DNA from 4 places in the Streptomyces sp. NPDC056600 genome. Region 2 is predicted to be linked to each of the others. Evidence: riboswitches for the same ligand, from Rfam matches in the RefSeq annotation. Region 2 holds a riboswitch; each other region holds the start of a gene.
The links. Region 2 has a riboswitch for cyclic di-AMP ahead of ACFRAV_RS11550 (transglycosylase SLT domain-containing protein). Riboswitches for the same ligand answer to the same signal wherever they lie in the genome.
Positions count from the first base shown of each region.

Region 1: it holds a riboswitch for cyclic di-AMP, as region 2 does, so the genes downstream of both, ACFRAV_RS20445 (M23 family metallopeptidase) here and ACFRAV_RS11550 (transglycosylase SLT domain-containing protein) in region 2, are expected to answer to the same signal.
Region 3: it holds a riboswitch for cyclic di-AMP, as region 2 does, so the genes downstream of both, ACFRAV_RS03800 (transglycosylase family protein) here and ACFRAV_RS11550 (transglycosylase SLT domain-containing protein) in region 2, are expected to answer to the same signal.
Region 4: it holds a riboswitch for cyclic di-AMP, as region 2 does, so the genes downstream of both, ACFRAV_RS17440 (M23 family metallopeptidase) here and ACFRAV_RS11550 (transglycosylase SLT domain-containing protein) in region 2, are expected to answer to the same signal.

Region 1 covers NZ_JBHTVQ010000041.1:11,970-19,352, forward strand. Annotated here, with positions in the region: gene ACFRAV_RS20425 (DNA topoisomerase (ATP-hydrolyzing) subunit A) at 1-661, opposite strand, end outside; gene ACFRAV_RS20430 (hypothetical protein) at 787-1,230, opposite strand; gene ACFRAV_RS20435 (M16 family metallopeptidase) at 1,518-2,873, shown strand; gene ACFRAV_RS20440 (M16 family metallopeptidase) at 2,870-4,258, shown strand; cyclic di-AMP (ydaO/yuaA leader) riboswitch at 4,486-4,655, shown strand; gene ACFRAV_RS20445 (M23 family metallopeptidase) at 4,669-5,421, shown strand; gene ACFRAV_RS20450 (GntR family transcriptional regulator) at 5,605-6,312, shown strand; gene ACFRAV_RS20455 (HPr family phosphocarrier protein) at 6,500-6,847, opposite strand; gene ACFRAV_RS20460 (GNAT family N-acetyltransferase) at 6,935-7,383, shown strand, end outside.
Region 2 covers NZ_JBHTVQ010000017.1:36,546-43,928, reverse strand. Annotated here, with positions in the region: gene rarD (EamA family transporter RarD) at 1-580, shown strand, start outside; gene ACFRAV_RS11565 (VOC family protein) at 631-1,095, shown strand; gene recQ (DNA helicase RecQ) at 1,201-3,057, shown strand; gene ACFRAV_RS11555 (HAD family hydrolase) at 3,350-4,183, shown strand; gene ACFRAV_RS11550 (transglycosylase SLT domain-containing protein) at 4,196-4,678, opposite strand; cyclic di-AMP (ydaO/yuaA leader) riboswitch at 4,683-4,868, opposite strand; gene ACFRAV_RS11545 (polyprenyl synthetase family protein) at 5,299-6,309, shown strand; gene nuoN (NADH-quinone oxidoreductase subunit NuoN) at 6,427-7,383, opposite strand, start outside.
Region 3 covers NZ_JBHTVQ010000004.1:130,046-137,428, reverse strand. Annotated here, with positions in the region: gene ACFRAV_RS03815 (DUF501 domain-containing protein) at 1-394, opposite strand, end outside; gene ACFRAV_RS03810 (septum formation initiator family protein) at 441-965, opposite strand; gene eno (phosphopyruvate hydratase) at 1,234-2,514, opposite strand; gene ACFRAV_RS03800 (transglycosylase family protein) at 2,807-3,505, opposite strand; cyclic di-AMP (ydaO/yuaA leader) riboswitch at 3,510-3,678, opposite strand; gene ACFRAV_RS03795 (transglycosylase family protein) at 3,920-5,143, opposite strand; gene ACFRAV_RS03790 (cytochrome P450) at 5,280-6,635, opposite strand; gene ACFRAV_RS03785 (nucleoside triphosphate pyrophosphohydrolase) at 6,807-7,383, opposite strand, start outside.
Region 4 covers NZ_JBHTVQ010000031.1:64,380-71,762, forward strand. Annotated here, with positions in the region: gene ACFRAV_RS17415 (DEAD/DEAH box helicase) at 1-1,659, shown strand, start outside; tRNA gene ACFRAV_RS17420 (tRNA-Lys) at 1,801-1,873, shown strand; gene ACFRAV_RS17425 (dihydrofolate reductase family protein) at 1,946-3,094, shown strand; tRNA gene ACFRAV_RS17430 (tRNA-Met) at 3,144-3,217, shown strand; gene ACFRAV_RS17435 (PP2C family protein-serine/threonine phosphatase) at 3,382-4,515, shown strand; cyclic di-AMP (ydaO/yuaA leader) riboswitch at 4,750-4,889, shown strand; gene ACFRAV_RS17440 (M23 family metallopeptidase) at 4,901-5,941, shown strand; gene ACFRAV_RS17445 (aldo/keto reductase) at 6,033-6,977, shown strand; gene trmB (tRNA (guanosine(46)-N7)-methyltransferase TrmB) at 6,998-7,383, opposite strand, start outside.

The DNA.
Region 1 (7,383 bases), on a different contig from region 2:
GCGCGTCGAGGTCGGCGTGGGGGTACCGGATCAGGTGCCGGGCGGCGGCGACGACCTCGCCGAGGTTGTGCGGCGGCATGTTGGTGGCCATGCCCACCGCGATGCCGGAGGCGCCGTTGACCAGCAGGTTCGGGAAGGCGGCGGGCAGCGCCACCGGCTCCCGCTCCTGGCCGTCGTAGTTGGGCTGGAAGTCGACCGTGTTCTCGTCGATCGACTCCGTCATCAGGCTCGTCGCGTCGGCCATCCGGGCCTCGGTGTACCGCATGGCGGCCGGCGGGTCGTCGTTGCCGAGGGAGCCGAAGTTGCCGTGGCCGTCGACCAGCGGGACGCGCATGGAGAACGGCTGGGCGAGCCGGACCAGCGCGTCGTAGATCGACGTGTCGCCGTGCGGGTGGAGCTTGCCCATGACCTCGCCGACGACGCGGGCGCACTTCACGTACCCGCGGTCGGGGCGCAGGCCCATCTCGTTCATCTGGTAGACGATCCGCCGGTGCACCGGCTTGAGACCGTCACGCGCGTCGGGCAGCGCGCGGGAGTAGATGACCGAGTAGGCGTACTCGAGGAAGGAGCCCTGCATTTCGTCCACGACGTCGATGTCGAGGATCCGCTCCTCGAAAGCATCGTCATCGGGTCGCGCTGTCTTCGTGCTGCGGCGGGCCATCGCTGCCGGGCTCCTTCACGGTCTTGCGAGCATGAACGGGGACTGTCGCGCACCATTGTGGCCCTCGCCGCCGACACCTCGGACCGCGCCCCCGCCGGTGACGCCCCGGGACGGGCGCCCGGAGCTCAGGCCCGGCGCAGGCTGTCGATCATTCCTCCCCATTCCGGCCCGTCCCACTCGATGACGACGGCGGAGCCGTCGGACTTCATCTTCAGGGTTCCCTTCGTGCGCGCGGGGTCCGGCTTCGCGCAGTCCAGGGTGATCCGCGGCTTCTCGGTGCCGACGCCCTCGAGGGAGCCCGGGCAGGCGAGCTCGCCGGTGGTGACGACCTTCCCCCCGGTGATCTTCAACGTCTCGACGGGGCTGTCGTTGATGGGGCGCCAGGTGCCGTCGAACCCCTGCTCCGGGGCCGGGGCCTGCGAGGACCGCTCGGCCGGCTGCGAGGCCTTCGGAGCGGTCTTCGAGGCGGCCGGGCCCTTCGCCCCGTCGTCGCCGTCGGAGCCGGAGCAGCCGGAGAGGAGCAGAGCGCCCAGCCCCAGAAGGGCGGCGGCGGTCAAGGCCTTGCACATGGAACGTCCTTTCACTTCATTCACGGCGGACGACGCCGGCCGGTGGACGGCGCCCATCCCAGCACACCCGCGCGTCCCGGGGCGATCGGGGTCGCGGCCGCCGGAGCGGCCGGCCGACGGGAGCACCTCGCGGCCGTCCACGCGGCCGGTGAAGCTCCCGGCGGGCCGGAGTGTCCCCGGATCGGGCGGCAATGTGACGTATCGGGAACCTCACGGCAACCGCCCTCGGTTGCATAGAGTGACAGGCAGTCCGGACACACAAGTTTCAGGCGAGCGAAGGGACGTACATGCCCATGGGTCACACGGCCACAGCCGAGGCAGGCTCAGGAGGCCTCACAGCTACCGAGCACCGCCTTGCCAACGGGCTCCGCGTGGTGCTCTCGGAGGACCACCTGACCCCGGTCGCCGCGGTGTGCCTCTGGTACGACGTCGGCTCCCGGCACGAGGTCCAGGGCCGCACCGGCCTCGCCCACCTCTTCGAGCACCTGATGTTCCAGGGCTCGGCCCAGGTGAAGGGCAACGGTCACTTCGAGCTGGTGCAGGGAGCCGGAGGTTCCCTCAACGGCACCACCAGCTTCGAGCGCACCAACTACTTCGAGACCATGCCGGCCCACCAGCTGGAGCTCGCGCTCTGGCTGGAGGCAGACCGGATGGGCTCCCTGCTCACCGCCCTCGACGACGAGTCGATGGAGAACCAGCGCGACGTCGTCAAGAACGAACGCCGCCAGCGGTACGACAACGTCCCCTACGGCACGGCCTTCGAGAAGATCTTCGCGCTGGCCTACCCCGAGGGCCACCCGTACCACCACACCCCGATCGGCTCCATGGCCGACCTGGACGCCGCCACCCTGGAGGACGCCCGCGCGTTCTTCCGCACCTACTACGCGCCCAACAACGCGGTGCTGTCGGTGGTCGGCGACATCGACCCGGAGCAGACCCTGGCCTGGGTCGAGAAGTACTTCGGCTCCATCGCCTCCCACGACGGCAAGCCCGCCCCGCGGGACGGAGCGCTGCCGGAGGTCGTCGGCGGGGAGATCCGCGAGGTCGTCCGCGAGGAGGTCCCGGCCCGCGCCCTGATGGCCGGCTACCGCCTGCCCGAGGACGGCACCCGTGCCTGCGACGCCGCCGACGTGGCGCTGACCATCCTCGGCTACGGCGAGTCCTCCCGCCTCTACAACCGCCTGGTGCGCCGCGACCGCACCGCGGTGACGGCCGGTTTCGGCCTGCTGCGGCTGGCCGGAGCGCCCTCGCTGGGCTGGCTGGACGTCAAGACCTCCGGCGACGTCGAGGTGCCGGTCATCGAGGCCGCCGTCGACGAGGAGCTCGCGCGGCTCGCCGCCGAGGGCCCGACGGCCGAGGAGATGGAGCGCGCCCAGGCACAGCTGGAGCGCGAGTGGCTGGACCGCCTCGGCACGGTCTCCGGGCGCGCCGACGAACTGTGCCGGTACGCCGTCCTGTTCGGCGACCCGCAGCTCGCGCTGACCGCCGTGGAGCGGGTGCTGGAGGTGACGCCGGAGGAGGTCCAGGAGGTCGCCAAGGCCCGTCTGCGCCCCGACAACCGGGCGGTCCTGGTGTACGAACCGATCACTCCCGAGGGCGCGGACGCCGACGGCGACGAGGACGAAGAGGAGGAGGCCAAGTGACCGACCTGGCCACCATGGAGTTCCACCCCCAGCCGCAGGCCGGCGAGCCCAAGCCGTGGGCGTTCCCCGCGCCCGAGCGCGGTGCCCTCGACAACGGCCTGACCGTCCTGCGCTGCCACCGCCCCGGCCAGCAGGTCGTGGCCGTCGAGGTGCTGCTGGACGCCCCGCTGGACGCCGAGCCGCTCGGCCTGGACGGTGTCGCCACCATCATGGCGCGCGCCTTCGCCGAGGGCACCGACAAGCACTCCGCCGAGGACTTCGCCGCCGAACTCGAGCGCTGCGGCGCCACCCTGGACATGCACGCCGACCACCCCGGCGTGCGGGTCTCCCTGGAGGTCCCCGCCTCCCGGCTGCCCAAGGCGCTGGGTCTGCTGGCCGACGCGCTGCGCGCCCCGGCGTTCGCCGAGGACGAGGTCTCCCGCCTGGTGCGCAACCGGCTCGACGAGATCCCGCACGAGCTGGCCAACCCGGCCCGCCGTGCCGCCAAGGAGCTCTACAAGGAGCTCTTCCCGGCGAACTCGCGGATGGCGCGCCCCCGTCAGGGCACCGAGGACACCGTCGAGAAGATCGACGCGGCCGCCGTGCGCGCCTTCTACGAGCGGCACGTCCGTCCGGCCACCTCGACCGCCGTGGTGGTCGGTGACCTCACGGGCGTCGACCTGGACGCCCTGCTGGCCGAGACCCTGGGCGCCTGGAAGGGCTCCCAGGCCGCCCCGCGCGCGGTGCCGGCGGTGACGTCGGACGACACCGGCCGCGTGGTGATCGTGGACCGTCCCGGCTCCGTCCAGACCCAGTTGCTGATCGGCCGCACCGGCCCGGACCGGCACGACCGGGTCTGGCCGGCCCAGGTGCTCGGCACCTACTGCCTGGGCGGCACGCTCACCTCCCGCCTGGACAAGGTGCTGCGCGAGGAGAAGGGCTACACGTACGGCGTCCGCGCCTTCGGGCAGGTCCTGCGTTCCGCCCCCGACGGTTCGGGCGCCGCGATGCTGGCGATCAGCGGCTCGGTGGACACCCCCAACACCGGCCCCGCGCTGCAGGACCTGTGGCAGGTGCTGCGCACCCTCGCCGAGGGCGGCCTGACCGACACCGAGCGGGACACCGCCGTGCAGAACCTGGTGGGCGTGGCGCCGCTGAAGTACGAGACGGCCGCCGCGGTCGCCGGCACGCTGGCCGACCAGGTGGAGCAGCACCTGCCGGACGACTTCCAGGCGACGCTCTATCAGCAGCTCGTCGCCACCGGCACGGTGGAGGCCACCGCAGCCGTGGTGAGCGCCTTCCCGGTGGACCGTCTGGTGACGGTCCTGGTCGGCGACGCCGCGCAGATCGCCGGCCCGGTGCGTGAGCTGGGCATCGGCGAGGTGACCGTGGTGAGCGCCGAGTAGCGGCCCGTCCAGGGCGGTTTCGGGCCCCGGTGAGCCTTACGGCCGCCGGGGCCCGCTTCGTTCGGTCCGGCACCGGCTCGTCCGGGAGCCGTGCGATGCGCGTAGAAGGGTCCGGTTTGCCCTGTGGCGTGCGCTACAAAAGTCTTGATCCGTTTGTTATCCGATTGATCACCCAACTAGCTTCGATCCGGCTGCCCGCCACACCTGTGCTCCGCATCCGCGGCGCCGGGCAGTCATCGCCTAATCCCCGTACGGCGCGAGCCAGGGGAGCCGGGGACCCAACCGAGCGGTACCCCTGGGGTGAATCGGGCGCCTTCCGCCACGCGGGAGGAACCCGTAGGAGACCTTCCTGCTCCGAACCCGACAGCTAACCCGGCAGGCGAGAGGGAAGGAAAGGACTCAGCCACTTCATGGCGTTCAACTGCGCCCCCGGCAGGCACCGTCGTCCCGGCCGGACCAGCCGCACCACCGCCGGCCTGGCGGGCCTCGCCGCTCTCACCACCACCGGCGTCGTCGGCACCCTCGCCAGCCCCGCCGTCGCCGCGGAGGCCCCCGCCGAGACCAGTGGCCTGCTTCCCGTCGTCACCATCGGCGACACCGTCGCCGAGCAGATCGACGAGCAGGCCGAGGCCCAGGAGCGGGCCGCCGTCGAGGCCGCCGCCCGCGCCGCGGCCGCCGAGAAGGCCCGTGCCGAGCGTGAGGCCGCCGAGGAGCGCGCCGCCCGCGAGGCCGAGCGTGAGCGCCTCCGCCGCCTCAACATGTTCGTCAGCCCGATCGCCGGGTCCTACGTCTCCACCTCCTACCAGGCGGGCGGCGGCATCTGGTCCTCCGGCAGCCACACCGGCATCGACTTCCACGCCGCCTCCGGCACCCCGGTCCGCTCCGTGGGCCGCGGCACCGTCGTCGAGGCCGGCTGGGGCGGGGCCTACGGCTACCAGGTCGTCGTCAAGATGCACGACGGCACGTACACCCAGTACGGCCACCTGTCCTCGGTCAGCGTGGCCGTCGGCCAGGCGGTCACCCCGGGCGCCCACCTCGGCCGCTCCGGCGCCACCGGCAACGTCACCGGCCCGCACCTGCACTTCGAGGCCCGCACCTCCCCGGAGTACGGCAGCGACATCGACCCCGTCGCCTACCTCCGCTCCCACGGCGTGAACCTCTGACGTCACCCACGCGAAAGCCCCCCGTCCCGGTTTCCGGGACGGGGGGCTTTTTCGTCGTTCCGGACGGTATCCGGGCGCACCGGGCGGGGGAGCGGCCGAAAATTCCCTCTCCCGTGCGGCTTCCCGTCGGAAATTCACGCGCATTGCCTTAGAGTCGCCTTATTCATCGAGGCGGAGGTCGGCATGCGTATTCCCGCGCATTCGGTATGCACGGCGATCCGGGACGACATCGTCGCCGGGGTCCACGAGCGCGGGACCCGGCTGACCGAGGAACTCCTCGCCCGCCGCTACGGCGTCTCCCGCGTCCCGGTCCGCGAGGCGCTGCGCACCCTGGAGGCCGAGGGCTTCGTGGTCACCCGGCGGCACGCCGGCGCCTGCGTGGCGGAGCCGACCGAGCAGGAGGCCGCCGACCTGCTGGAGATGCGGCTGCTGCTGGAGCCGCTGGGCGCCGCCCGGGCCGCCCAGCGGCGCACCGAGGCCCACCTCAAGGTGCTCCGCGGCCTGGTCAGGCTGGGTCAGGAGCGGGCCCGGCGCGGATACGGGGAGGAGCTGCGGTCGCTGGGCGGCTGGTTCCACGAGACGCTGGCCCAGGCCTGCGGGAGCGCCGCGCTGACCACCACGCTCACCCAGCTGCGGCACAAGATCGCCTGGATGTACGCACTGGATCCGCTGCCCGCGCCCGTGGAGACCTGGGCCGAGCACGGCGCCATCGTGGACGCCGTGGCCCGGGGAGACGGGGAGCGGGCCCGGCAGGTGACCGCCCTGCACACCGAGCGCTCGACCGTGCTGTACCGGCTGCGCATTCCCGGTCAGAACCGCGGGGGCGCGGCGCGCGCGGACGGCGTGAGGACCTCGCAACATGCCGTAAACATGAATGGCCTCCGTAATTAACAAGAGGGCCGTATACAAGAGGCGGGTGCGCGGGTGCAATTCCCGCTCCGTCGTTCGGTGTGCCTTTCCAGGGCCGGTTCTGCAATTCCCGCCGTGCGGTCATTCGTGGGGTGCGATGCATTCGTGTTCCTGTTCGCGCGAGATATTCGCGCGCGGCGCAATTCGGCGGGCCCCGGTCCCGCCCCGCTCACAGCTCCGCCTCCCCCGGGCGCTCCGGACGGTCCACGGACAGCAGCTCCGCCAGTTCGTCGAGCACCTTCTCCACGCCCCCGGCCTCCGCACCCGCACCTGCACCCGCACCCGCCCCGGTGCCGTCGCCGTCGCCGTCGCAGGAGAGCACCACCTCCTCGCCGCGGCGCACCCCCAGCCCCAGCACTCCGAGGATCGACCCGCCGTTCACCGGCCCCACCCCCGCGCCGTCCGCCCGGGCCACCCGCACCGGCAGCCCCGAGTCCTGCACGGCCCGCACGAAACGCGCGGCCGGCCGCGCGTGCAGACCGTCCGGCGCGGCCACCCTGACCCGGCGTTCGGGCATCTCCGGTACCTCCTGTCCTCACCGTCCGCGCGCCTCGCGCGCATCACCACGGGCCCCGATCGGGGCCACGAGCCGTAGGCTTGCCGCATGCAGAGCCCGTCGGACCGTCACGAGTACCCCGCGCACTGGGAAGCCGACGTGGTGCTCCGCGACGGCGGCATCACCCACGTCCGGCCCATCACCGAGGACGACGCGGAACGCCTGGTCAGCTTCTACGAGCAGGTCTCCGACGAGTCGAAGTACCTGCGCTTCTTCTCGCCGTACCCGCGTCTGTCCGCCAAGGACGTGCACCGGTTCACCCATCACGACTACGTGGACCGGGTCGGCCTCGCCGCCACCGTGGGCGGCGAGTTCATCGCCACCGTCCGCTACGACCGGGTCGACGCCGACGGCATGCCCGCCTCCGCGCCCGCAGACGAGGCCGAGGTCGCCTTCCTGGTCCAGGACGCGCACCAGGGGCGCGGGGTCGCCTCCGCGATGCTCGAGCACATCGCCGCGGTGGCCCGGGAGCGAGGCGTGCGCCGCTTCGCCGCCGA
Region 2 (7,383 bases):
GCTGACCCTGGCCTTCTCCTTCGCCGCCTACGGCCTGGTCAAGAAGAAGGTGAACATCGGCGGTCTGGAGTCGATGGCCGCCGAGACCGCGATCCAGTTCCTGCCCGCCCTCGGCTACCTGCTGTGGCTGAGCTCCCAGGGCGACTCGACCTTCGCCACCGAGGGCGCCGGGCACGCAGCCCTGCTGGCCGCCACCGGCGTGGTCACCGCGGTCCCGCTGATCTGCTTCGGCGCCGCCGCCATCCGGGTCCCGCTGTCCACGCTGGGCCTGCTGCAGTACCTGGCGCCGGTCTTCCAGTTCGGCCTGGGCGTCCTCTACTTCCACGAGGCCATGCCGCCGGAGCGCTGGGCCGGCTTCTCCCTGGTGTGGCTGGCGCTCTCCCTGCTCACCTGGGACGCGCTGCGCAACGCGCGCCGCTCGGCCCGCGCCCTGCGCGCGGCGGCGGTCGCGGCCGCGGCCGTGGCGGTGTCCCCGGAGGACCCGGCGGCGCTGCCCGAGGGGGCGACGGCCTTCCCGAAGCCCGCGGGGCCCGTGGAGCCCGTGGCGTCCGCCGAGGCGACGCGGGAGCGCACGGTCTGATCGCTCGTTCCGGTTGCGCGCGCCCTTCCACCACCCGTAAGAGTGGTGCCATGACGGAATCCGCGGTGCCTGTCCACTGGAAGCTCGTCGTCGACGCAGCCGATCCGCACGCCCTGGCCGACTTCTGGGCGGCCGCCCTGCGGTACGTCCCGGAGGACAACAGTCCCCTGGTCGAGAAGCTGCTGGGCGCCGGTGTGGTACCCGCCGAGGCCACCCTGGAGTGGCGGGGCCGCGCCGCCTGGCGGAACCTCGCGGCGGTCCGGCACCCGGAGGACCCGCACGACGAGGAGTCCGGGACCGGCCTGGGGCGGCGGCTGCTGTTCCAGCGGGTCCCCGAGCCCAAGACCGTCAAGAACCGTCTCCACCTGGACCTGCACCCCGGCGACGGGGCGCGCGAGGTGGAGGTCGAGCGGCTGACCGCGCTGGGCGCCCGGGTGCTGCGCGAGGTCCGGGAGCAGGGCGGCGCCTGGACGGTCATGTACGACCCCGAGGGCAACGAGTTCTGCGTCCACTGATTCCCCGCGGCGGCGGGCCGCCGACGGGGGCCTGTGGAAAACTCCGGCGCCGTCGGTCCGTCCGCCTATGGTGGAGGAAGGTCTACAGGGACGGGCGGTACAGGTGTGACCACGACAACGGTGACGGAGACGGGTGCGGGCGGCCCCGCGCTCGAGACGCTGCGCAAGGTCTTCGGCTACGAGTCCTTCCGCGGCGAGCAGCAGGCCGTGGTCGACCACGTCGTCGCCGGCGGGGACGCCGTGGTGCTGATGCCCACCGGCGGCGGCAAGTCGCTCTGCTACCAGATCCCCGCCCTGGTCCGCCCCGGCACCGGCGTGGTGGTCTCGCCGCTGATCGCCCTGATGCAGGACCAGGTCGACGCCCTGCGCGCGGCGGGCGTGCGGGCCGGTTTCCTCAACTCCACCCAGCACTTCGACGAGCAGCGCCTGGTCGAGGCCCAGTTCCAGGCCGGCGAACTGGACCTGCTCTACCTCGCCCCGGAGCGGCTGCGCCTGGAGTCCACCCTCAACCTGCTCTCCCGGGGGCGGATCTCCCTCTTCGCCATCGACGAGGCGCACTGCGTCGCCCAGTGGGGCCACGACTTCCGCCCCGACTACCTGGCGCTGTCGGTGCTGGGCGAGCGCTGGCCCGACGTGCCGCGGATGGCCCTGACGGCGACGGCCACCCGGGCGACGCACGAGGAGATCACCCGCCGGCTCGGCCTGGGCTCCGCCCGGCATTTCGTCGCCGGGTTCGACCGGCCGAACATCCAGTACCGGATCGTGCCCAAGGCCGAGCCGAAGAAGCAGCTGCTGGCCTTCCTGCGCGAGGAGCACCCGCGCGACGCCGGGATCGTGTACTGCCTCTCCCGGAACTCCGTGGAGAAGACCGCCGAGTTCCTCACCGCCCACGGCGTCGACGCGGTGCCGTACCACGCCGGCCTGGACGCCGGGACCCGCGCCGCCCACCAGGCGCGCTTCCTGCGCGAGGAGGGCCTGGTGGTGGTCGCCACCATCGCCTTCGGCATGGGCATCGACAAGCCCGACGTGCGGTTCGTGGCCCACCTGGACCTGCCCAAGTCGGTCGAGGGCTACTACCAGGAGACCGGCCGCGCGGGCCGCGACGGGATGCCCTCCACCGCCTGGATGACGTACGGCCTCAACGACGTCGTCCAGCTGCGGAAGATGATCCTGTCGGGCGAGGGCGACGAGGCCTTCCGCCGACGGGCCCAGGCGCACCTGGACGCCATGCTGGCCCTGTGCGAGACGGTCCGCTGCCGCAGGGAGCAGCTCCTCGCCTACTTCGGCCAGGAGGCCGCCGAGGAGAGGTGCGGCAACTGCGACACCTGCCTGGCGCCGCCGGAGACCTGGGACGCCACCGTGGCCGCCCAGAAGGCGCTGTCCACCGTGGTCCGGCTGGAGAGGGAGCGGCGGCAGAAGTTCGGCGCCACCCAGATCACCGACATCCTGCTCGGCAAGCGCACCGCGAAGGTGATCCAGTTCGACCACGACCAGCTGTCCGTCTTCGGCATCGGCGAGGACCTGGCCGAGGGCGAGTGGCGCGGCGTGATCCGGCAGTTGCTGGCCCAGGGCCTGCTGTCGGTGGAGGGCGAGTACGGGACGCTGGTGCTGACCGAGGGCAGCGCGGCCGTGCTGCGCGGCGAGCGGCAGGTGCCGATGCGCAAGGAGCCGAAGAAGGTGCCCTCGGCGAGGGGCGAGCGCAAGGCCAAGGCGGCGGCCGCGGCGGAGCTCCCCGAGGAGCTCCAGCCGGTCTTCGAGGCGCTGCGCGGCTGGCGGGCCGAGCGGGCCCGGGAGCAGGGCGTCCCCGCCTACGTGATCTTCCACGACGCGACCCTGCGGGAGATCGCGGCGGCTCGCCCGTCGTCGGTGGAGGAGCTGCGCGGCATCAGCGGCATCGGCGAGAAGAAGCTGGCCACCCACGGCGAGAGCGTCGTCGAGCTGCTGACCTCGCTCGACGCCTGAGCGGCCACCCGCCTGGGGCGACGCCCACCTGAGCGGACCGCCCGCCTCGGACGACCGACCGCCCGCCTCGGACGACCACCTGCCTCGGACCCGCCCGCCCGGGGCGCGGCTGGCCCTGGACGACCGTTCGCCCGGGGCGCGGCTCGCGCTGACGGCCGCCCGTCCGGGGCGCGGCTCGCCCCGGCGCGCCGCGTGGGGCGCTCACCTGAGTAGGGCAACGCCCTATTGCACATATCCCGTTGACGTGTCAACCCGTCACGGGGGCGCTCCAGGAGGTCCGTATTCTCTGATCATGCCCGCACCCGCCGCCTATGCGCCCCCCTCCCGCACGCTCCCCGCGTACGCCCTGATCGCCACGGACCTGGACGGCACGCTCCTGCGCGACGACGACACCGTCTCCCCCCGCACCCGTGCGGCGCTGGGGTCGGCGGCCCGCTCCGGCGCTCGGCACCTGGTGGTGACGGGCCGGCCCGCGCCCCGGGTACGCGACCTGCTCGCCGGCATCGGCGGCGGTTTCGCGGTGTGCGGCCAGGGCGCGCAGCTCTACGACGCGGACCGGGACCGGCTGGTGTGGTCGATGACCCTGGACCGGGAGCTGGCGGAGACGGCGCTCGGCAAGATCGAGGCCGAGGTGGGCCAGGTGTACGCGGCCGTCGACCAGGACGGCGTCCAGGGGCTCACGCTGATCGAGCCGGGCTACCGGATGGCGCGGCCCACGCTCCCCGCGGAGCGGGTAGGCCGCCGGAGCGACCTGTGGGAGCGGCCGATCACCAAGGTGCTGCTGTCCCACCCGGAGCTCACCGACGACGAGCTGACCGCGGTGGCGGCCTCGGCGGTCGGCTCGCTGGCCACGGCGACGATGTCCGGCCCCGGGACCGTGGAGCTGCAGCCGCACGGGGTCACCAAGGCCACCGGGCTGGCCATGGCCGCGTCGCGCCTCGGCCTGGGCCCGGAGGACGCCGTCGCCTTCGGCGACATGCCGAACGACGTCCCGATGTTCCGCTGGGCGGCCCACGGGGTGGCCATGGCCAACGCGCACCCGGAGCTGAAGGCGGTCGCCGACGAGGTCACCACGACGAACGAGGACGACGGCGTGGCCGTCGTCCTCGAGCGGTTGTTCCCCTGAGGGAGCGGGGGATCAGTAGGCGCTGTTGACGTTGTCGATCGAGCCGTAGCGGTCGGCGGCGTAGTTGCACGCCGCGACGATGTTGGCGACCGGGTCGAACGGCGAGGTGTCGGTCCCCTCGACGTGGTAGGCGTCGAAGGTGGGGTCGATCACCTGGAGCAGGCCCTTGGAGGGGATGCCGTTGATCGCGTTGATGTCCCAGTCGTTGATGGCGAGCGGGTTGCCCGAGGACTCGCGCATCACGTTGCGGTGGATGCCGTCGTAGGTGCCCGGGATGCCGTGCTTCGCCATGACGGCGAGGGCCTCGCGGATCCAGCCGTCGAGGCTGTCCGTGGTGGCGGCCAGGTGGATGACCTTGTTGCCCGGGGCGACGGTGACCGCGGTCTGCGCGGTGGGGGTCTCGGCGGCCCAGGCGCCGGTGGCGCCCACGATCGGCGCGACGACGACGGCCGCGGCGACGGCGAGGGCCGACGCGGTACGGGTGAGACGGGACATGCGTTCTTCCTCTCCGGCGCCTGCGAGGTGAGCTGTCGGATTCGGGCCAGAAAGGCTGCCCGGCCCGCCGCCCGATGGGGCGGCAGGCTTCACCCCTAGCCGTCCCGGAGGCGCGCTCGCGCGCGCTCCGGTCCGGCGGTGTACCTGGGTCCCCCGCTCCTGCCGTGCGTGGAATGGGTCTGTGGAGTGCGGGCGGCGGCAGGATTCGGCGTTCCGCCCGGCTGGCGCGAAACGTATGCGAGAGCGGATATCCGAAACAAGTACGATCTTCGTGGATCATGCTGGTTGATCATGTTTGAGGGCGATTCGTCCATCGGCCCGCATCCGGGCCCGCTCCTCAACCCGCCCCGCCCGTGGGTGACTTCGGGCCATTGGACCCCGTCCGTCCACCCCGCGCCCCTGTGGCCCATGTCACGGATCGACCGATGATCATACAAAACGAGTGAAGAGGTCGCCAATCCGGCAATATCCCCTCAAACGGACAGGGTGTCTCCGGCCATCTGGCGGGTGGGGGCTGTCGGTGATCCAAACCCGACCGGATACGCTGAGTGGGGTGATGGCAATGACCTATCGACAAGCCGTGTGATCGTCAGCACACACCAGCAGACAGGAGACCCCTCGTGAGCGTGGTCGGGCCGTTCGGGCTGAGGGTTCGGGACCAGGCGCTGGAGACCGCCGTCCAGGCAGGTATGGCGGCCGTCGAGGAAGGTCTGCTCGAAGCCACCAAGAGCGAGGTCCCGTTCATCACCGAGGCCGCTCAGCACCTCGTGAAGGCGGGCGGCAAGCGGTTCCGTCCGCTGCTCGTCATGCTCGCCGCGCAGTTCGGCGACCCGGACGCGCCGGGGATCGTTCCCTCGGCCGTCGTCGTCGAGCTCACGCATCTCGCCACGCTGTACCACGACGACGTGATGGACGAGGCCGAGGTGCGCCGCGGCGTGCCCAGCGCCAACAGCCGCTGGGACAACTCGGTGGCGGTCCTCACCGGCGACTTCCTCTTCGCCCGCGCCTCGCACATCCTGGCCGACCTCGGCCCGGAGGCGGTGCGGGTGCAGGCCGAGGCGTTCGAGCGCCTGGTCACCGGCCAGATCCTGGAGACCGCCGGCCCGTCCGCCGGGCGCTCCCCCATCGACCACTACCTCGACGTGCTGGCCGGCAAGACCGGCTCGCTGGTCGCCGTCGCCTGCCGCTTCGGCGCGATGATGTCCGGCGCCGACCACCAGGTCGTGGACGTGCTCACGCAGTACGGCGAGCGGCTGGGCGTGGCCTTCCAGCTGGCCGACGACGTCCTGGACGTCGCCTCCGACTCCTCCGACTCCGGCAAGACCCCCGGCACCGACCTGCGTGAGGGCATCCCCACGCTGCCGGTGCTGCGGCTGCGCGAGCGGGTGGAGCGGCTGGGGCTGCCCGAGGACGTCGCCCTGTGCGAGCTGCTGGACTCCGACCTGTCGGACGAGGCGCGCCTGGCCGAGGCGGTCGCCCGGCTGCGGGAGCACCCCGCGCTGGAGGACGCCCGGGCGGACACCGTCCGCTACGCGCAGGAGGCCCGTGCCGCGCTGGCCCCGCTGCCGGAGTGCGAGTCCAGGACGGCCCTCATGCACCTCTGCGACGCCGTGGTGCACCGCGCGGGCTGACCTCCTCGCCACGCCCCCGTACCGCACGCCGAAGGCCCGGCTCCCCCCGAGGGAACCGGGCCTTCGGCGTCGATGGGACGCCCGGCGCCGGGCGTCCGTCGTCGGGACGCCCGGCGCTCAGCGGACGAAGATCCCCGCCTGGCTCGCCAGGTCCAGGAAGTACTGCGGCGCCACGCCCAGCACGACGGTGACCGCCGCGCCGACCGCGATCGCCGCGGTCGTCAGCGGCGACGCCACCGCGACCGTCGGCCCGTCCGGCTTGGGCTCGCTGAAGAACATCAGCACGATCACCCGGATGTAGAAGAACGCCGCGACCGCCGAGGACAGCACGCCGACCACCACCAGCGGGGCCGCGCCGCCCTCCGCCGCCGCCTTGAAGACGGCGAACTTCCCCGCGAACCCGGAGGTCAGCGGAATGCCCGCGAAGGCCAGCAGGAAGACCGCGAACACCGCCGCCACCAGCGGCGAACGCCGTCCGAGACCGGCCCACTTGGACAGGTGGGTGGCCTCGCCGCCCGCGTCGCGCACCAGCGTCACCACGGCGAAGGCGCCGACGGTGACGAAGGAGTACGCGGCCAGGTAGAAGAGGACCGAGGAGATGCCCTCCGGCTTCGCCGCGATCACACCGGCCAGGATGAACCCGGCGTGCGCGATGGAGGAGTAGGCCAGCAGCCGCTTGATGTCGGTCTGCGTGATGGCGACGATCGCGCCGATCACCATGGTGACCGCGGCCACGCCCCACATCACCGGCCGCCAGTCCCAGCGCAGCCCCGGAAGCACCACGTACAGCAGCCGCAGCAGCGCGCCGAAGGCCGCCACCTTGGTCGCCGCCGCCATGAAGCCGGTCACCGGGGTAGGAGCGCCCTGGTAGACGTCCGGGGTCCACATGTGGAACGGCACCGCGCCCACCTTGAAGAGCAGACCCATCGTCACCAGCGCGGCGCCCAGGAGCAGCAGCACGTCGTTGCCCATGGTGCCGGCCAGCGCCGGGCTGACCTCGCCGACCGTGCCCTCGACGACCTGGGCGATCCGGCCGTAGGCGACCGAGCCGGAGTAGCCGTAGAGCAGCGCGAT
Region 3 (7,383 bases), on a different contig from region 2:
ACTTGACCCGGTCGGGCATGCCGCCCGCGCTGGGGAAGCCCTGGAGCACCTCGATCTCGTCACGGCGCCGGATGTAGTCCTCGTGGGCGGCGCGGTAGGCGGCGGCGAGCTCCGGGTCGGACGCGAGGCGCTCGGTCATCTCCTTCATCACGCCGTCCGCCTCCAGCGTGCCGATCGCGGAGGCGGCGCGCGGGCAGGTCAGGTAGTACGTGGTCGGGAAGGGCGTGCCGTCCGGCAGTCGCGGCGCGGTCTCCACGACGTCCGGCTGCCCGCAGGGGCAGCGGTGCGCGATGGCGCGCAGCCCGCGCGGGGGACGGCCCAGCTGGAGCTGGAACGCCTCGACGTCCGCGTCGGTGGGCTCGGTGCGCTCGGTGGGCGGCGGGGGCGTTTCCATGCCTGGGGTTCTGCTCTCTCGCTCTACGGGTGGGGGCGGTCGGTCGTCAGCGGGCGGCGTCCGCGCGGCCGGTGGCCCGGCCGGCCTGGGCCCGGTCCGTCCCGTCCGCCGTGTCCGCCTCGTCGACGTCCTCCCACAGGATGTCGTACCAGGGGCGGTCCGCGGTGGGCCGCCCGGCGTCCTGCCGAGGCGCCGAGGCGGCGCCGCGCACGGTGAACCCGGTCTCGCCCGGTCGCAGCTGGTGCAGCCGCTCGCGGATCCGCTGCTCGGCGTACGCGTCGTCCTTCCAGCGCGCCTTGAGGTCGCGCAGGTCCTCCACCCGCTCGCGGGCGGCGTCGCGCTCCGCCTCCAGCTTCGCGATCTCGGCGCGCTGGGAGACGTACTGCCGGGTCGGGTAGGCCAGGGCGACGATCAGGGTGCACAGCACCAGGGCGAGCAGCGCGGCCCGGCCGGTCAGCCGGGAGCGGCGGGCCTGGCGGCGGGTCTGGGAGCGGTAGACGCGGGCGGCGGTCTGCTCACCGAGCAGCCGCAGCCGGGTGGTCGTGGAGAACCGGTCCCGGTTCTGCGCCATCTTCTCCGCGCCTCCCCGTCGGCGTGCCGTGTGCCTGCGTGCCGTGTGCCTGCTGCGTTGCGTGCCTGCTGCGTTGCGTGCCTGCTGTGCCGCGTGAGCGTCCTGGCGGCCGTCCCGCGTCTTCTTCCCCGCACACGGTACGTGACGCCGGGGCGCGGCCGCGCGCAGCGGGGCACGCAGCGGGCGCGCGGGACACGGACAGGGGTGTGCCCCCGGAGCCGGAGCTCCGGGGGCACAGGTCGGGCGCCGCGGCCCGAGGGCCGGGGTGTCAGCCCTTGAAGCGCGGGAAGGCGCTGCGGCCGGCGTACACCGCGGCGTCGTCGAGGATCTCCTCGATGCGCAGCAGCTGGTTGTACTTGGCGACGCGCTCGGAGCGGGCCGGGGCGCCGGTCTTGATCTGGCCGCAGTTGGTGGCGACGGCGAGGTCGGCGATGGTGACGTCCTCGGTCTCGCCGGAGCGGTGGGACATCATGCACTTGAAGCCGTTGCGCTGGGCCAGCTCGACGGCGTCCAGGGTCTCGGTCAGCGAGCCGATCTGGTTGACCTTCACCAGCAGGGCGTTGGCGGCGCCCTCCTCGATGCCGCGGCCCAGGCGCTCCGGGTTGGTGACGAAGAGGTCGTCGCCGACGAGCTGGACCTTGTCGCCCAGCTTGTCGGTGATGGTCTTCCAGCCGTCCCAGTCGTCCTCGAACAGCGGGTCCTCGATGGAGACGAGCGGGTAGGCCGCGACGAGCTCCTCGTAGTACTCCGTCATCTCGGCGGCGGAGCGCTCCTTGCCCTCGAAGAGGTACTTGCCGTCCTTGTAGAACTCGGAGGCGGCGACGTCGAGGGCGAGGGCGATCTGCTGGCCGGGGGTGTAGCCGGCCTCCTTGATCGCCTCGAGGATCAGGTCCAGCGCCTCGCGGTTGGAGCCGAGGTTGGGGGCGAAGCCGCCCTCGTCGCCGAGGCCGGTGGCCAGGCCCTTGGTCTTCAGCACCTTCTTGAGGGTGTGGTAGACCTCGGTGCCCCAGCGCAGGGCCTCGGAGAAGGACTCGGCGCCGATCGGCGCGATCATGAACTCCTGGATGTCCACGTTGGAGTCGGCGTGCGAGCCGCCGTTCAGGATGTTCATCATCGGCACCGGCAGCAGGTGCGCGTTGGGGCCGCCCAGGTAGCGGAAGAGCGGCAGGTCGCTGGCCTCGGAGGCGGCGTGGGCCACGGCCAGGGAGACGCCGAGGATGGCGTTGGCGCCGAGGGAGCCCTTGTTGTCGGTGGCGTCCAGGTCGAACATCGCCTGGTCGATCAGGCGCTGCTCGGTGGCGTCGTAGCCGACGAGCTCCGGGCCGATCTGCTCGATGACGGCGAGGACGGCCTTCTCCACGCCCTTGCCGAGGTAGCGGTTCTTGTCACCGTCGCGAAGCTCAATGGCCTCGAAGGCGCCGGTGGAGGCGCCGGACGGAACAGCGGCACGGCCGGTGCTGCCGTCGTCGAGGCCGACCTCGACCTCGACCGTGGGGTTGCCTCGGGAGTCCAGGATTTCCCGGGCTACGACGACGTCGATGGACGGCACGAGCATCTCCTTCTGGGATGTGACGCGAGTGGCGCCGGACCACCTGGTCCGGCACGGGGTGCACAGCCTCCGTGGCTCTGCGAGACCGAGCCTAACCGGCCGGACGGGATCGGCCAGCCGGTCGCCCCCTCTACGGAGGGGTAACAGGAGATTAATTGTTCCGACCCGAAACAAAAAGTCGGCGGACGTATTGCGTGCAAATGCCCCGCCCCCGTGCGCGGATCACGCAACACGGGGGCGGGGCTGTCACGGGGCGGGCGGCCGGCTCGGTCGGAGCCCGCCGCCCGGCGGGTCAGCTCAGGTGGAGCATCTGGCCCGGGTAGATCAGCTGCGGGTTCTGGACGATGTCCTTGTTCAGCTTGTACAGCTTCTTCCAGCCGCCCTTGGTGTGGTGCTTGTCGGCGATCCGGCTGAGCGAGTCGCCCTTGCGGACCTTGTACTCGCCGTCACCCTTGAGCACCTTCTTGCCGGTGGGCGTGGTGACCTTCTCGGCCTTCTTCGGCTTCTCGGCCTTGACGGGCTGGGCGGGCTTCTCGGCCTTCGGCGCGGGGGCCGGGGCGGCCTCCTGCTGCGGGGCCTGCTCCTGGGCGGGGGCCTCGGCGGCGCCGCCCTGGTACGGGGAGCTGGACAGGCCGACGCCGCAGTGCGGCCAGGCGCCCGGGCCCTGCTCGGCGAGGACCTTCTCGGCTATCTCGATCTGCTGGGCCTTGGTGGCCTGGTTGGCCTGGGCGGCGTACTGGGTGCCGCCGAAGCCGGCCCAGGTCTGGTTGGTGAACTGCAGACCGCCGTAGAAACCGTTGCCGGTGTTGATGGACCAGTCGCCGCCCGACTCGCACTGGGCGACGGCGTCCCACTCGGACTCGGTGGCGGCCGAGGCGGTGCCCGCGGTGATCAGCGGGGCGGCCACGACGGCGCCGGTGAGACCGGCGACGGCGAAGGCGCGCTTGGCCTTGGAGGGGCGACGGTGCTTGCCCTGGCAGGAAAACGACATGGAGGTATCCCCTCACCGACGCCTGCGAGGTGAGCTGTCGGGTTCGGGCTATGAGGGTCGCCCGGCCGCGCACCTCCCGGTGCACGGCTTCACCCCTAGCCGGTCCGGCGATCTGGCTGCCGGACACGGCGCTTACCTGGTTCCCCCGCTCCTGCCTACGGCGCATGACGCGACGACATGTCCCGTACGGCCGTTGGCAGGATTAGGCGTGACGGCCGCCGGGGCCCGCTGGAGCGAGCGGTTCGACGTTAGCCACGCCCATGCCGGGATTTCAAAGACGATCAGGGCTTCTGAGACCCATCTCTCACTTCTCCGGAATCAGACATTCCAGGACGAAAGGGTGGGTAACTCCCCCGATTTTGCCCGGCTTTCACCCCGCCTGATCGTCTCGTCCCCTCCGGTCCCCGGCCCGGTTCAGGCGGGGAGGGACAGCTTCGTGCCCGCCACCAGACGGTCCGGGTCGTCCCCGATCAGGTCCTCGTTGGCCTCGTACAGGGCGCGCCAGCCGCCCTTGACGTCCTGCGACTTGGCGATGGAGACGAGGCTCTCGCCGGCCCGCACGGTGTAGGTGCCCGCGGGGGCCGCGTGGCGGCCCGAGGAGCCGCTCGTGGTCTCCGTGGTCTCCTCGGCGCTGGTGCCGCGGTGGCGGCCGGAGCCGGAGGAGGCCTCGGAGTCCTCCTGGGCGGCGGTGTCGTCGCCGAAGAGCGGGGTGTCGTCCCCGAACAGCTCGTCGCCCTCGCCGTCGAACAGCGGCGCGTCCTCGTCGGACGAGCCGGTGTCGCCGCTCTCCTCCTGGTCCGCGTCGCCCTTGCCCTCGCCGTTCCCGTTGCCGTCGCCCTTGCCGCCGTTCTCGCCGGACTGGCCGCCGCCGTGCTCGCCGGAGCCGCCGCCGACCTCGGGCAGGTCCGGGACGACGGGGGCGCCGGTGCCGGTGTCGACCAGGCCCAGGTCCTCGCCGAGGTCCAGCCCCTCGTCCTGCCCGGCCTCCTGGCCGAGGTCCAGGGACCCGCCGTCCACCGGCGCAAGGTCGGCGCCGGGGAAGAGGCCGTGACCCGCGCCCCGGAGCATCCCCTGGTCGGCGTCGCCGGCCGCCTCGGCCGAGCCGGAGCCGCGCGCCTCGTCCGCGCGCCCGGCGCCGGAACCGCCGGTGCGGTCGCCGCCGGCGGACCCCCAGCCGGAGGCCGAGCCGTCGAAGGAGCCGGAGTCCGTCACGTCGCCGGTGCGCAGCGCGTCCACGCCGGTGTCCACCTGGGCGGCGGGGGCGTCCTCGCGCAGACCGTTCATCGCGCCGCAGGCGAGCCACGGGGTCGCGCCCTGCTCGGCGAGGATGCGCTCGGCCACGGCGATCTGCTGCGAACGGCTCGCCTCGGCCGGGTTGGAGGCGTACGACAGGCCGCCGTTGCCCTCCCACTGGTCCTGGGTGAGCTGGAGACCGCCGAAGAAGCCGTTGTCGGTGTCGGCGCTCCAGGCACCTCCGCTCTCGCACTCGGCGACCCGGTCCCAGGTCGCCCCGTCGGCCGCGCTCGCGCCGGTGGCCGCGAAGAGCGGCAAGGCGAGGGCGGACCCGGTCACGCCGGCTGCGACGACGACCGCCGGCGCCTGACGGGGGCGGCGGTGACGACCGTTTCCGGAGAGCATGCGGATGCCTTTCGTCGACTGCTGTGGGCGCGCGACCACGTCCGGCACCGCGCCGGCGGGGTCGTCACGTCTGTGCGGGAACGTAGCCGGTGATCATCGTTCGTCACAACTCGATGTCGCACAGAACACACGAACATCACAGAACTGTCGAACTATTGCTTCCACTTGGTCCCGGCTCGGGAGTGAACTCGACCGGAAGAGTCCGCAGGCCACGCATGATGAGACCGCCGCGCCAGCGCAACTCCTCCGGCGCGGCCCCGAGTTGAAGGTCGGGCAGACGAGTGAGCAAGGTCGCCAGCGCGGCGCGGCCCTCGAGCCGGGCGAGCGGGGCGCCCAGGCAGTAGTGGATGCCGTGCCCGTACCCCAGGTGCTGGTTGTCGCGGCGGGAAAGGTCGAGGGTGTCCGGCTCGGCGAACCGCTCGGGGTCCCGGTCCGCCGCGGCCAGCACCACCAGGACCGGATCGCCGGCCGCGATCCGCTGCCCGCCGAGGGTCAGCTCCTCGGTCGCGAACCTCCAGGTCGCCAGCTCCACGGGGCCGTCGAAGCGCAGCAGTTCCTCGACGCCGGTCTCCAGGAGCAACTCGTCCCCCGCGGCCAGCGAGCGCTGCAGCCGCTCGCGTTCGGCGGGGTGGGTGAGCAGCGCGTAGGCGCCGTTGCCGATCAGGTTGACCGTCGTCTCGAAGCCGGCGAACAGCAGGATGAAGGCCATCGCGGCGGCCTCGTTCTCGGTGAGGTGCTCCCCCTCGTCCGAGGCGCGGATCAGACCGGAGATCAGGTCCTCGCCGGGGGCCGGCTGCGCGGGCAGGGCGGCGCGCTTGCGGTGGATCAGCTCGGCGAGGTAGCCGCGCATCTTCTTCACCGAGCGCGCCACGCCGCCGCGTGGGCCGCCACCGTGGCGGATCATCATGCCCGCCCAGTCCCGGAAGTCGTCCTGGTCCTCGCGCGGGACGCCGAGCAGGTCGCAGATGGCGTAGATGGGGAGCGGGAACGCGAAGTCGTGGATCAGATCCGCGCTGCCGCGCGCGGCGAAGCCGTCGATCAGGGTGTCGGTGAGCTCCTGCACGCGGGGCGCGAACTCCGCGACCCGGCGCGGGGTGAACGCCTTGGCGACCAGGCGGCGCAGCCGGGTGTGGTCCGGCGGGTCGATGTTCAGCAGATGCGTCATCAGGTCCGCCTTGCGCTCGCCCGGGATGCCGGTCCGGTTCCGGGCGTGCGCGGGCTCGTCGTGGTGCGCGGGGTTCTTCGACAGCCGCGGGTCGGCGAGGGTCTGCCGGGCGTCGGCGTACCGGGTGACCAGCCAGGCCTCCACCCCGCTGGGGAGCCGCGTGCGGTGCACGGGGGCGTGCTCACGGAGCCAGGCGTAGGCGGGGTACGGGTCGGTCGCGAACTCCCAGGTGAAGAGTTCCGGGGCGGGCGGGGCGGGCGGGGCCTGCGGCGTCTGCGGGGTCTGCGGGGTCTGCGGGGTGGAGGGCGTCTGGTGCGGCTCGTTCACCCCACGACGGTACGCGGCGGGGCCCCCTCCCCCGCGCGGGACCTGCGCCTGCCTGTCCCACCGGCTCGCGCCGGGTCCGGCCGGCCGGGCCCGCGACCCCGCGGGCGGTGGTGCCGCCTCCGCGGTGCTCCCGCCTCGCGGCACGACGGCCCCGGGGTGGGGCCCCGCGGGTCAGAGGCCCGCGGCAGCCGCCGCCTCGGCGGTGCGGATGGCGTCGCGGTAGGCGCGGGCGGCCGCGCGGAGGGCCGACTCGGGGTCGACGCCCGCCTCCTCGGCGCGGACCGCGAGGGTCAGGAGTTCGTAGCCGACGCCCTCCCCCGCCGGGAGGGCCGCGTCGAGCCCCGCCTTGCGGGCCCGCGACGCCAGCTTCGCGGTGAGCGCCAGCGCAGGCTGCCCGAGCGGCACGCCCTCGGTGACCGAGGACCGCTGCTTCTCGACCGCCTTGGTCCGCAGCCAGTGCTCCTCGACCTCCTCCGGCGTCGCCGCGGACTCCTCGCCGAAGACGTGCGGATGCCGGTGGATCAGCTTGGCGACCAGCCCGCCCGCCACGTCGTCCACGGAGAACGGCTCCTCGGCGTCCTCCTCGGCCATCCGGGCGTGGAAGACGACCTGCAGCAGCACGTCCCCCAGCTCCTCGCGCAGCTCCTCGCGGTTGCCCGTCTCGATCGCCTCGACCAGCTCGTACGCCTCCTCCAGCGCGTACTTGGCGAGGCCTTCATGGGTCTGCCGGGAGGTCCACGGGCAGTCG
Region 4 (7,383 bases), on a different contig from region 2:
ATCCCGGCCGGCGGCCAGCGGATGCTCTTCTCCGCCACCATGGAGAACGAGATCAAGACCCTGGTCGACCGCTACCTGGAGAACCCGGTCAGCCACGAGGTCGACGCCGCCCAGGGCGCCGTCACCACCATGTCGCACCACATCCTGATCGTGAAGCCGAAGGACAAGGCTCCGGTCACCGCGGCGATCGCCTCCCGCAAGGGCCGCACGATCATCTTCGTCCGCACCCAGCTGGGCGCCGACCGCATCGCCGAGCAGCTGCGCGACGCCGGCGTGAAGGCGGACGCCCTGCACGGCGGCATGACCCAGGGCGCGCGTACCCGCACCCTGGCCGACTTCAAGGACGGTTACGTCAACGTTCTGGTCGCCACCGACGTCGCCGCCCGCGGCATCCACGTCGACGGCATCGACCTGGTCCTCAACGTGGACCCGGCCGGCGACCACAAGGACTACCTGCACCGTGCCGGCCGCACCGCCCGTGCCGGCCGCACCGGCACCGTCGTCTCGCTGTCGCTGCCGCACCAGCGCCGCCAGATCTTCCGGCTGATGGAGGACGCGGGCATCGACGCCTCGCGCCACATCATCCAGAGCGGCAACGCCTTCGAGCCCGAGGTCGCCGAGATCACCGGCGCCCGTTCGATGACCGAGCTCCAGGCCGAGTCGGTGGCCGGCGCCGCCGTCCAGGCCGAGCGTGAGGTCGCCCAGCTCACCAAGGAGCTGGAGCGTCTGCAGCGCCGCGCCGCCGAGCTGCGCGACGAGGCCGACCGCCTCACCGCCCGTGCCGCCCGCGAGCGCGGGGACGACCCGGAGGCCGCGCTGGCCGAGGCCGCCGTCGTCCGTGAGGCCGCGGAGGCCACCGAGGCCGCCGCCGTCTCCGTGCCGGAGCAGCCGAGCGCCCAGCAGGTCGACCGCACCGAGCGCGAGGACCGCCCGCAGCGCCGTGACGACCGCGGCAACGACCGTGGCGACCGTCCGTTCAACCGTGACGACCGTGGTGGCCGTTCCTTCGAGCGTCGTGACGACCGCGGTGGCGACCGTGGTGGCCGTTCCTTCGAGCGCCGCGACGACCGGGGCGGCGACCGTGGCGGCTTCCGCCGCGACGACCGCGGTGACCGTGGCGGCCGCTCCTTCGAGCGCCGCGACGACCGTCCGTTCAACCGCGACCGCGGCAACGACCGTGGCGACCGTCCGTTCAACCGCGACGACCGTGGTGGCCGTTCCTTCGAGCGTCGTGACGACCGCGGCGGCCGTCCGTTCGAGCGTCGTGACGACCGCGGTGGTTTCCGCGGCAACGACCGTGGCGACCGTCCGTTCAACCGTGACGACCGCGGCGGTGACCGTGGCGGCCGTTCCTTCGAGCGCCGCGACGACCGTCCGTTCAACCGCGACCGCGGCAACGACCGTGGCGACCGTCCGTTCAACCGTGACGACCGCGGCGGTGACCGTGGCGGCCGTCCGTTCGAGCGTCGTGACGACCGTGGTGGTTTCCGCGGCAACGACCGTCCGTTCAACCGCGACCGCCGTGACGACCGCCCGGGCTTCCGCGCCGGCGGCACCTCGGACCGTCCGTTCGGCCGCCGCGACGACCGTCGTGACGACCACCGCGGTGGCTCCTTCGGCCGCCGCGACGAGAAGCCGCGTTGGAAGCGCAACGGCTGACGCGCCCGCGCACACCGCCTGTGAGGGCCCGCACGACCCCGGTCGTGCGGGCCCTCCGCGCTTCCCGCGCGCCGTCGGCCCCGGATACCCGCTCGGACGGGAGGCCCCCTCCCGCTATGCTCGGGGAAGCAACATCACCACGGGCCCTTAGCTCAATTGGCAGAGCAGTGGACTTTTAATCCATTGGTTGTGGGTTCGAGTCCCACAGGGCCTACTTCTGACGCGGCGCATGCGCCCGGCCGACCCCGGCCGGAGCATGCGCCGCGTCACGTCCCGGAGCCGCCCCATGCCGCACCCCTACGTCCTGCTCTCCGCCGCCGTCTCGCTCGACGGCTGCCTCGACGACACCGGCCCGGAGCGGCTGCTGCTCTCGGGCCCCGAGGACTTCGACCGGGTCGACGAGGTGCGGGCCGCGAGCGACGCGATCCTCATCGGGGCCGGCACCCTGCGCGCCGACGACCCGCGGCTGGTGGTCCGCTCGCCCGAACGGCGGGCCGCGCGCACCGCTGCCGGGCTGCCGGAGTTCCCGCTCAAGGTGCTCGTCACCGGTTCGGGTGAACTGGACCCGGCGGCCCGCTTCTGGCGCACCGGCGGCCGCAAGGCCGTCTACACCACGGACGGGGGCGCATCGCGGGCGCAGGAGGCGCTGCGTGGCCAAAAGGACGTCGAGGTGGTCCCGGTGGGACCGGAACTGGACTGGCGGGCCGTTCTGGAGCACCTCCACGCCGCGTACCGGGTGCGACGGCTGATGGTCGAGGGAGGCGGCAGCGTCCACACCCAGCTGTTGCGGCTCCAGCTCGCCGACGAGCTCCAGTTGGCGCTGGGCCCGCTGCTGGTCGGCGAACCGGACGCGCCGCGGCTCTTCGGCCCGGGCGGTTATCCGCCGGGCAGGCTGCGGCTGGAGGAGACCCGGCGGGTGGGCGACGTGGTGCTCGCCCGCTACCGGCCGGTCGCCCCGGGCGCCGGCCCCTCGGCCTCCGCCGCCGACCGGTACTGGCTGGGCCTCGCCTGCGACCTGGCCGAGGAGTGCCCGCCGTCCCGCACCGCGTTCAGCGTGGGCGCGGTGGTGGTGGCCGAGGACGGCACCGAGCTGGCCCGCGGCCACTCCCGGGAGGGAGGCGACCCGGTGGTCCACGCCGAGGAGGCGGCGCTCGCCAAGATCGCCCCGGACGACCCGCGGCTGCCCGGGGCCACCGTCTACAGCAGCCTGGAGCCGTGCGCGCGCCGTGCCTCCCGGCCGGCCCCGTGCGCGCGGCTGATCCTGGACGCCGGGGTGCGGCGGGTGGTCACCGCCTGGCGGGAGCCCGACACCTTCGTGGCGGCCGCGGACGGCAGCGGGGTGCTGGCGGCGGGCGGCGCCCGGGTGGTGCGACTGCCCGAGTACGAGGAGCGTGCCATGGAGCCCAACCGCCACCTGTTCGGCGGGTCGACGTGAACCGATTCGCTTTTCCCCCGCGCCATGTCGTACAGTGAAGACACAACGACGCGGGGTGGAGCAGCTCGGTAGCTCGCTGGGCTCATAACCCAGAGGTCGCAGGTTCAAATCCTGTCCCCGCTACTGAAGACTCAGGGCCGGAATCCTTCACGGATTCCGGCCCTGAGTGTTTGCGTCCGCAGTCGGCTTTCTTCTCCGGCGCCTCTCCGTCAGCTTTCTCCGTCAGCCTTCATCCGTGCGCAGGCCAGCGGTCGCCGCTTCCGGCCCGGCGCGCGACGATGGACTCCATGCTGAGGCGAGGCGGACCGGTGGATCCGGAGGCCGAGGCCGCCTTCGGGCCAGGCCGACGGTGGATCCTCTACGCCCGTCTGGTGCTGCGGGTGCTGCCCTTCCTGGCCCTGGTCCTCGGCCTCGCCTACGACAGTCTGACGCCGCGGGACGTGACCGCCGTACCGTTCTTCGCCGCCGCCCCGTTGATCGCCGCTCCTCTGTACACCCTGCGCGCCACGGTGCTGATCGGACTGCTCTCGACGGGTCTCACCCTCTACGTGCGGCTGACCCGGGACACGGACTCCCCTGCCCTGATGGTCACCGAGCTGCTCACCGTCGTCTTCGTCTCGGTGCTGTCCTGCGTGATGAACACGGCGGTCCACCGCGTCGACCTGCGCCTCGCGTCCGCCCGGCAGATGGCCGAGGTGGCGATGCGGGCCGTGATGCCGCAGCCGCAGCGGCGGATCGGCGCCCTGCGGATCGCCTCCCGGTACGAGGCGGCCCTGCGGGAGGCCAACATCGGCGGCGATCTGTACGCCGCGCACGACACGCCGCACGGCGTACGGGTGGTGCTGGGGGACGTGCGCGGCAAGGGGATGGACGCCGTGGCGGCGGTCGCGGTCGTCGTCGGGGCCTTCCGCGAGGTGGCGGAGCGGGCAGACACCATCGAACAGGCCGCCGAGCACATGGAGCAGGCGGTGGTCCGTGAGCGGGACCGGCGGGCCGTGGAGCTGGAACAGCAGGAGGGCTTCGTGACGGCGGTGTTCGCCGAGTTCTCCCGGGACGGCCGGAGCGTGACGATCGTCAACCACGGCCATCCGCCGCCGCTGCTGCTGGAACCGGGGGCACAGCCGCGGTTGCTGGATTCGGGGGAGCCCGGGGGCCCGCTCGCGCTCGCGGAGCTGGTGGGATCGCCCCACCCCGGTCCGCCCGTGCCGCTGCGGCCGGGCGCCACGGTGCTCTTCTACACCGACGGTCTGACCGAGGCGCGGGACGAGGACGGGGTGTTCTACGACCCGGTCGAGCGGCTGGACGGGCGGGTGTTCGGCGAGCCGGAGGACCTGCTGGAATTCCTGTCCGAGGACGTGGCCCTGCACTCCGGGGGAGACATCGCGGACGACATGGCGCTGCTGGCCGTGCGGAGCGTGTGACCGGCCCGGACGCGGCGGCGGCACCCCGGGACCGCAGGACGCCCACCGAAGTGATCAAGCCATGGCGGTCGTGACGGTGTGACCTAAGCCATGTCCGTTTCGCCCTGGAGAACCTCCATAGGTTCAGGCCACAACGTTGGACGATGTGAAGGAACGGCTTGGAATTGAGCCACCGCTTCTATTAACGTTCGATAACGCAGCGCGCGGCTGTCCCAGCCGTCACAAGCGACGGCTCCGTGCGCTCTGCCGAATCCCGCAAGGGAACCGGGGAACCACTTTCCGGGGTGAATCGGGCGTATCTCCGTATGCGCGCGTAGGAGACCTTCCCGCTCCGAACCCGTCAGCTAACCCGGTAGGCGAGACGGAAGGAAAGGAGCGCGCCTCCGTGGCGTCCAACCCCCCTGCCCCTGAACTGCCCTTCGTGCCGAGCCAGCGTGTGGCCGCCGACGCGTACGGTCCCGCCGGAGTCCCCGGCGAGGGCTCCTTCGGGGAGTGGAACCCCAGCGAGGGGACGGTCTCCAGAGGCCGTCACCGGGTGGCCAAGCAGCGGGGCCTGGCCCGCAGTTCCACCGTCCTCGGCGTCGGTGTGATCGCCGCCGTCGGCGCGGGCGGCATGGCCACCGCCGCGCCCGGCAAGGCTCCGGTGCACATCACCATGCCGCAGATGCCGTCGCTGGACCCGGTCACCTCCCTGCTTCCCGGCGGCGACGAGACCGAAACCGCGGCCGCCGAGCAGGCCCCCAGCGTCCTCGGCGAGATGGGCGTGGGCGTCGCCCCGGCCGAGACCCCGTCCTCCGCCGACGCCGGCGAGGCGCTGCGCACCCGCATCATGGCGCAGGCCGCCCAGCAGGAGCAGGAGGCCGAGACGCAGGCCGCGCTGGAGGCCCAGGAGGCCGCCGCCCAGGCCGCCGCCGAGAAGGCGGCCAAGGAGAAGGCGGAGGCACAGGCCCGCGAGGCCGCCGCCGAGAAGGCCGAGGAGGAGGCCAAGGCCAAGGCCGAGGCCGAGCGCATCGCCAAGCTGGCGGCCAGCTTCGTCTCGCCGGCGTCCTCCTACACGATCACCTCCACGTACATGCAGGCCGGCTCCATGTGGTCCTCCGGCTACCACACGGGCCTGGACCTCGCGGCCCCCACCGGCACGCTGTTGAAGGCCGTCCACACCGGCACCGTCACCGAGGCCGGATGGGCAGGCTCGTACGGCTACCGGACCATCCTCACCCTCGAGGACGGCACCGAGCTCTGGTACTGCCACCAGTCCTCGATCAACGTCAGCGTCGGCCAGAAGGTGACCACCGGCGACGTCATCGGCCGGGTGGGCGCGACCGGCAACGTCACCGGCCCGCACCTGCACCTCGAGGTGCACCCGGGCGGCGGCGACGGCGTCGACCCGATGGCCTGGATGGCCGCGCGCGGCGTCAACCTCTGACGACGCCGCACCCCCCTCCCCCTTCCCTATGTCCGTGGCCGGCTGACGGCGCGTCGGAATGCGCCGCCGGCCGGACGCGTTGGTCATCGTCATGAGTGAACTGCGCAAGCTGGGTACGTCCGGCCTCGAGGTGTTCCCGCTCGCCCTCGGCGGCAACGTCTTCGGATGGACCGCCGACGAGCGGGAGTCCTTCGCCGTCCTCGACGCGTACACCGCGGCGGGCGGCAACTTCGTCGACACCGCCGACTCGTACTCCGCCTGGGTGGAGGGCAACGAGGGCGGCGAGTCGGAGACCGTCATCGGCAGGTGGCTCAAGGCCCGGGGCAACCGCTCCGAGGTCGTGGTCGCCACCAAGGTGAGCCAGCACCCGAAGTACCGCGGGCTGTCCGCCGCCAACATCAGGGCGGCGGCGGAGGCTTCGCTGCGCCGGCTGGGCACCGACCACATCGACCTGTACTACACGCACTTCGACCAGCCCGGGACGCCGGTCGAGGAGATCCTGCTCGCCCTCGACCAGTTGGTCCGCGAGGGCAAGGTGCGGGCGATCGGCGCGTCCAACATCACCGCCGAGCGGCTGCAGGAGTCGCTGGACTTCTCCGAGCGCGAGGGCTTCGCCCGCTACACGGTCGTGCAGCCGCACTACAACCTGGTCTCCCGGGACACCTACGAGGGCCCCCTGCGCGACGTCGCCGAGCGGGCGGGGCTGGCCGCCGTGCCGTACTACGCGCTGGCGTCCGGCTTCCTGACCGGCAAGTACCGCCCGGGGACCACGGTGGACAGCCCCCGGGCGACCGGAGCGGCCCGGCACCTGGACAGCGAGCGTGGCCGGCGCGTCCTGGCCGCCCTCGACGAGATCGCCGAGGCGCACGGCGCGTCCCCGGCCACGGTGGCCCTGGCCTGGCTCGCCGCCCGCCCGACGGTGGTCGCGCCGACCGCCTCCGCCCGCACGGTGGACCAGCTGCCCGCCCTCACGGCGGTCGCCGGCCTGCGGCTCACCGACGAGCAGACGGCCCGGCTGGACACGGCCTCCGACTGATCCGCCGTGCCGCCGGTTCCTCAGACCCGGCGGAAGAGCAGGTCGCGCACGACGTGCCCCTTGTCCAGCCCCTGGCCCTCGAACCGGGTGAGGGGACGGAACTCCGGCCGGGGCGCGAAGTGCCCCTCGGGCTGCGTGTTGGCGAAGCGGGGGTGCGCGGTCAGCACCTCCATCATCTGCTCCGCGTACGGCTCCCAGTCCGTGGCGCAGTGCAGCACCGCGCCCGGGCTGAGCCGGTCGGCGGCCAGGTCCAGGAACTCGGGCTGGATCAGCCGCCGCTTGTGGTGCCGCTTCTTGGGCCAGGGGTCGGGGAAGTAGACGCGCAGCCCGGCCAGCGCGTCGGGCCGGAGCATCTCGCGGAGCAGGATGATCGCGTCGCCGTTGGCCACGCGGACGTTGCCGAGTC